Regions from separate parts of the Streptomyces odontotermitis genome, predicted to be linked through region 1. Evidence: riboswitches for the same ligand, from Rfam matches in the RefSeq annotation. Region 1 holds a riboswitch; the other holds the start of a gene.
What was found. Region 1 has a riboswitch for cyclic di-AMP ahead of ACQB60_RS39460 (C40 family peptidase). Riboswitches for the same ligand answer to the same signal wherever they lie in the genome.

Region 1 (3,176 bases):
CCGAGCCGATCCAGGGGCAGACCTCGGACCTGGTGATCCAGGCCGACGAACTGCTGCGCACCCGCGCCCTCTTGGAGGAGCTGCTGGTCCGGCACACCGGTCAGAGCCCCGAGCGGGTCGCCGCCGACATCGAGCGGGACAAGATCCTCGACGCGCACGAGGCCGTCGCGTACGGGCTCGTGGACCGGGTCGTACCGGGCCGCCGGGGCGCGCAGGACTCCGCGCCGGGCGCGAGGTGAGCCGCGCATGCTCCCCGAACTGCCGCCGCTGCCCGCCCTGACGCGCGCCGAGGGCGAGTTGATCGACCGCTACCTGGAGGCCGTGGACCTCCTCGGCCGCATCAACCCGGCCCGCTCCACCACCACGTACGGCGGACTCCGCGCCGCCCAGGCGCTGGTCAGCAAGGCGACCCAACTGCGGGACGCGCTGGCCCTGATGCACCAGCGCGGCGAGAGCGAGGTGCACGCCACGACGCTCGCCCAGGCCCTGCGGGTGCTGGACGGCGAACGGCGGTCACAGCGCGTCACCGTTCCGCCACAGTCCGGGGGTTGAGGGCCCGCCGGCGGCCGGCGCGCGGCCCATCGAGCGCCGCGCGCGCCGCGCCGCACCGTCCGGTCGCGGCGTGAAACGGACCAGACGTGGTCCCCCGATCAGCGTAGGCGGGCCTCGGTCCGGACGCGGTCCAGAGTTGCGCAAGGTTTGTACGCGCGCACCGGAATACGTGATTCCGGTGCTGGTCGAGCGATGCTCTGCCGTCGCGCCGATTTCCCCCATTCACCGCTGTCCACCCGAACAGGTCAGTCGTGAGGAGCCTCACAAACTGCCGATTCGGCTCGGAATTCTCGGGGTTGACGGGTCAAGATCCCTTTCGACGACAAGCCCCCGCCACCGCGGCGGGGCGGTCCGGGCGGACGCCGAGTCCTGCCGCTGCCCGGATGACCGGTCGACGAAGAATGCATCGGCAGGAGTGGAGGACCCAGGCACGACGGGCCACCGGGCTTGATCCGGACGGCCCTTGGGGTGAAGCCGCACACCGCGGCCGGGCAACTTCGCCAGCCCGAATCCGACAGGTCATCCTTCACAGGCGGTTGACGAAGGGTTGCGCATGACTGCGCTGAATCGTGTTCCGTTGCTCACCAGGGCCGGCGCCGCGTCGGCACTGACGCTCGCGGCGGTGGGCGGGACCATCGTGGCTCCCGGCCTCGCAAGCGACGCACAAGCGGCTACGCACGCATCGAAAGCGCTCAAGGTAGCGGCCTCCAAGAAGGGCTCTCCGTACCGCTATGGAGCGGTCGGACCGCACCGGTTCGACTGCTCGGGCCTGACGCTGTACTCGTTCAAGAAGGCCGGCAAGAAGCTGCCGCGCACCGCCGCGCAGCAGTACAACAAGACCCGCCACATCTCGAAGTCCCGGCGGGCCCCCGGCGACCTCGTGTTCTTCCACTCGGGCCGGAGCGTCTACCACGTCGGGATCTACGCCGGCGGCGGCAAGATCTGGCACTCGCCGAAGACGGGTGACGTGGTGCGGAAGCAGAAGATCTGGACCAAGAGCGTCTGGTACGGCAGGGTGCGCTGACCCCCGGCCTCCCGGCCCTTCGGCCCTGCGGAACCGCAGATCCCTGGATCTGCGGTTCCCCTGCCACGGTTGAGGCGGGCGGGCGCGGCTACTCGTGTGCCATGCCCGCCCGCCACCTCTGTACGGACCGCAACGAGACGCCTCTTCAGCGGGCCGACCGCAATTTCTCCGAGCTGCTCCAGGAGTTGAGGGTCACCCAGACCGGCGTCCAGATCCTCTTCGCGTTCCTGCTGTCGCTCGCGTTCACTCCGCGCTTCCCGTCGCTCGACACCGTGCAGCGCGGCACGTACGTCGCCACGCTGCTGCTCGCGGTGCTGGCCGCCGCCCTCTTCACGGCGCCCGCCGCCCTGCACCGCGCCCTGTTCCGGCAGGGTGCCAAGCCGCTGGTGGTACGGGTCTCCTCCCGGCTCGCCGGGGTCGGCATGGGCGTGCTCGTGCTCGCCCTCGGCGGGGCGGTGCTGCTCGTGGTCGACGTGACGGCGGGCCGGGCGGCCGGGGTGGGCGCGGGCGCGGGGACGCTCCTGGTGTGCGGCGCGCTGTGGGGCGTGCTGCCGCGTCTGGTGCGGCGCGCGGGCCGCTCGTCGCGGCCGGTCCGCCAGGGATCGGTGCGCCTCAGCCGAGGAGCGGTTCACACAGCAGGGCCAGACCGAGGGCGGCGAGCGCGGTGCCGGTGAGGCCCTCGATGGCGCGGGCGGTGCGCGGCCGCCGCAGCCAGGTCCCGAGCCGGTCCACGAGGAGGGCCACCACCTGGAACCACAGCACGGCGAGTGCCACCACGATCGCCGCGAGGAGCAGGGTGCGGGGCATCGCCGGGCTGCCGTCGGGCACGAACTGCGGCAGCACGCTGAGGAAGGTGAGCGACGCCTTCGGGTTCAGGGCGTTGGTGAGGAAGCCCTCGCGCAGCCCGCCCCGCACGTCCGCCACCGCCACGGCGTCCGGAGCCTCTGCCCGCGTCGTCCCGCGCGTCCGCACCCACCCTTCGAGCGCCCGCACCCCCAGGTACAGCACATAGGCGCCGCCCACCAGTTGGAGCGCGCGGAACAGCGCCGGTACGGACGCGAGGACCGCCGCGACCCCCGCGACCGCGAGTGCCGTGTGCACGAGCAGCCCGGCCGCGATGCCGAGCGCGCAGACGGCGCCGGCGCGGCGGGAGACGAGGGCGTGCCGCACCACGACGGCGAAGTCGGCGCCCGGCATGGCGACGAGCGCGGCGGCGAGGCCGGTGAAGGCGAGCAGTTGAGCGTCCATGGGCCCAGCGTGCCTGGACCGGGTCTTCAGCAGGTATGTGGAATATCCTGGGTCTGGCTTAAGCAGACGTTTAGGCTCAGCACGGCCGAGGAGAGTCCCGTGTACGACCCGACGCGCCTCGCCGCCCTCGTCGCCGTCTCCGAGGCCGGTTCGATCACCCGGGCCGCCGAGCGCCTCGGCTACACCGTGCCCGCGCTCTCCCAGCAGCTCGCCAAGCTCGAGCGGGAGGCGGGCGCCGCCCTGTTGGTGCGCCACCACCGCGGGGCGCGGCTGACCGGTGCGGGCGAGCTCCTTCTCGCGCGGGCCCGGCGGGTGCTCGACGAGATGGAGCGGGCGCGGCACGAACTGGCGC
Region 2 (3,176 bases), on a different contig from region 1:
GCCCAGGCCGGTCGACAGACCCTTGTCCTTCAGGACCTTCTTGAGGGTGTGGTAGACCTCGGCGCCCCAGCGCAGGGCCTCGGAGAAGGACTCCGCGCCGATCGGGGCGATCATGAACTCCTGGATGTCGACGTTCGAGTCGGCGTGCGACCCGCCGTTCAGGATGTTCATCATCGGGACGGGCAGCAGGTGCGCGTTCGGGCCACCGAGGTAGCGGAACAGCGGCAGGTCGGACGCCTCGGAGGCGGCGTGCGCGACGGCGAGCGAGACGCCGAGGATGGCGTTGGCGCCGAGCGAGCCCTTGTTGTCGGTGGCGTCCAGGTCGAACATGGCCTGGTCGATCAGGCGCTGCTCGGTGGCGTCGTAGCCGACGAGCTCCGGGCCGATCTGCTCGATGACGGCGAGGACGGCCTTCTCGACACCCTTGCCCTGGTAGCGGTTGGGGTCACCGTCACGGAGCTCGATGGCCTCGAAGGCACCGGTGGAGGCGCCGGACGGGACAGCAGCACGACCCGTGCTGCCGTCGTCGAGGCCGACCTCGACCTCGACCGTGGGGTTGCCTCGGGAGTCCAGGATTTCCCGGGCTACGACGACGTCGATGGACGGCACGAGCATCTCCTTCTGGGATGTGACGCGAGTACGCGCGGTACGCGGGGTCGCTTTGGCCCTGCGCCTCCTGAGCCTAACGGGCTCCGGAGCTTCGGCCAGCCGACCGCCCGCCTCCTGGGACGAACAGGGGCCCAAATACCTTGGAATCAGGGCGTAAGCCCATCTTCTCTACTCGCTAGTAGCGAACACGGGGCCGACATGGGGATCGGCATGGGTTCGGCATGGAGATCGGCATGGGGGCCGGGCAGGGGTCCGGACACGCCCCCGCCCCGGTGCGTACGGGGGATACGCGCACCGGGGCGGGGAGCCCGTGGGGACGGGGTGTGCCCTGCGGCAGGTCAGGGCGGGGTGGGGCAGTCAGCCTCAGCTGAGGTGCAGCTGCTGGCCCGGGTAGATGAAGTCGGCGTCGTCGATGATGTCGCCGTTGAGCTTGTAGACCTTCTGCCAGCCGCCCTTGACGTGGTGCGACTCGGCGATCTTGGAGAGCGTGTCGCCCTTCTTGACCTTGTACTCGCCGTCGCCCTTCTTGACCGTCTTGCCGGTCGGGGTCTCGACGGTCTTCTTCGAGTCGGACTTCGGGGCGGTCTGCTGCGGCTGGGCCTGCGACTTCTGCTGCTGCGGGGCCTGCTCGGTGCGCTCGGCCTGCGGCTTCGGCTGCGGCTTCGGGGCCTGCTGCTGCGGCTGCTGCTGCTCGGCGGAGCCGCCACCGCTGTACGAGGCGTTGGAGAGGCCGACGCCACAGCTCGGCCAGGCACCCTTGCCCTGACCCGCGAGGACCTTCTCGCCGATCTCTATCTGCTGGGCCTTGGACGCCTTGTCGGCGGTGGGCGCGTACTTGGTGCCACCGTAGGCGGCCCAGGTCGACGGCGAGAACTGCAGGCCGCCCTGGTAGCCGTTGCCGGTGTTGATGGACCAGTTGCCGCCGGACTCGCACTGGGCGACGGCGTCCCACTCGGCGCCGGTGGCGGCGGAGGCGGAGCCGGCCGCCATCAGCGGGGCGGCGGCGGCGACGCCGGTGACGCCGGCGAGCGTGACGACGCGGGTGGCCTTGGACGGACGACGGTGCTTGCCCTTGCTGGAACGCAGCATGAGTTAGATCCCCTCACCGACGCCTGCGAGGTGAGCTGTCGGGTTCGGGCCAGTGAGTGCCCGGCCGCGCTTCCTTGAGCGCGACTTAACCCCTAGCCGTTCCCAACCCCGTCCGGCGGCTCCTGTGTTGAGCCGCCGTCCGGGTGGGCCCGGCGCAAACCTTGGGTCCCCCGCTCCTGCCTACGGCGCTTGACGCGACGACTGTTCCCGTCCGGCGGTTGGCAGGATTCGGCGTACCGACCGGCGGGGCCCGCAGTGGCGAGCGGTGATGACCGTAGGCACGCGATCCCCGGAATTTCAAAGACGATCAGGGCTTCTGAGACCCATCTCTCACTCGCGCCAAACCGGACATTTACGAATAAGGAGGCCGGGTGCCTACCGTCAACTTCCCTTACTTTTCGCCCAGATCGAGGCGCTGACCGGGAAGGATGAGGTCCGGGTCGGCTCCGACGGCCTTCTTGTTGCCGTCGTAGAGAGCGGGCCATCCGCCGTGCACGTCAAGGTCGTCGGCGATCGCCGAGAGGCTGTCCCCGGGGCGGACCGTGTAGGTGCCGTCGGCCGCGTCCTTGTCACGCGACTGCCCGCGGGAGGCGTGGCGCCCCGAGCGGTCCTTGGCGCCGTCGTGGGCCCCCTCGTCGGCGTGGCCGCCGCGGTGGCGGCCACCACTGGAGGGTGCGGAGTCGGACGGGTCGGGCGCGGGAGTGGCCTGGTCGCCGCCGGGGGAAGTGGGCCCGTCCTGGCCGGACTTGTCCGGGTCCTCGCTGCCGCTGCCGCTGCCGGAGGGCTTGGACGGGGACGGCTCGGCACCGTCGTCCGAGGGCTCGGAGGCACCGTCGGACGGCTCGGCGGAGCCCTCGGAGGGCTTCGAGGCGTCGTCGGACGGCTTGGACGTCTCGTCCGTGTTGCCCGGCTCGTCGTGATTCTTGTCTCGGGAGGGACCGCCGGTTCCGGGCGTGTCGCCACCGTCGCTGCCGCTGTCGCTACCGCTGCCGCCGTCGCCGGGGGCCTCCGAAGAGGGGTCGGACGGGGCGTCAGACGGGCCGGAGGAGTCGGTGGGCTCCGGAGTGGGAGCGCCCGGGTCGACGTCCGGGGCGGTGCCGTCCTGGGTGAGTCCGGCCACCGCGGAGCAGCTCGGCCAGGCGTCGGGGCCCTGGTCCTCCAGCACCTTCTCGCCGACGGCGATCTGCTGGGAGCGGCTGGCCTGGTCGGCGCTCGGCGCGTAGTCGAGACCGCCGTAGTTCTCCCAGACCTCCTGCGAGAACTGCAGCCCGCCGTAATAGCCGTTGCCCTCGTTGGCGCTCCAGGAGGCACCGCTCTCGCACTCCGCGAGCCGGTCCCAGGTCGCGGCGTCCGCGGCGCTCGCGCTGGTGGCGCCGAGCAGCGGGATGGCGATGGCAGATCCGGCGACCCCCGCCGCGACGACGAGAGCAGGGGCCTGACGGGGGCGACGGTGACGACCGTTCCCGGAGAGCATGCGC

Region 2: it holds a riboswitch for cyclic di-AMP, as region 1 does, so the genes downstream of both, ACQB60_RS13075 (transglycosylase family protein) here and ACQB60_RS39460 (C40 family peptidase) in region 1, are expected to answer to the same signal.

The regions. Positions count from the first base shown of each region.
Region 1 covers NZ_JBNJLS010000024.1:66,287-69,462, forward strand. The annotation lists gene ACQB60_RS39450 (ATP-dependent Clp protease proteolytic subunit) at 1-239, shown strand, start outside; gene ACQB60_RS39455 (hypothetical protein) at 247-552, shown strand; cyclic di-AMP (ydaO/yuaA leader) riboswitch at 935-1,102, shown strand; gene ACQB60_RS39460 (C40 family peptidase) at 1,106-1,576, shown strand; gene ACQB60_RS39465 (DUF6328 family protein) at 1,678-2,250, shown strand; gene ACQB60_RS39470 (LysE family translocator) at 2,189-2,824, opposite strand; gene ACQB60_RS39475 (LysR family transcriptional regulator) at 2,924-3,176, shown strand, end outside.
Region 2 covers NZ_JBNJLS010000003.1:520,336-523,511, reverse strand. The annotation lists gene eno (phosphopyruvate hydratase) at 1-609, opposite strand, end outside; gene ACQB60_RS13075 (transglycosylase family protein) at 973-1,698, opposite strand; cyclic di-AMP (ydaO/yuaA leader) riboswitch at 1,704-1,896, opposite strand; gene ACQB60_RS13070 (transglycosylase family protein) at 2,090-3,172, opposite strand.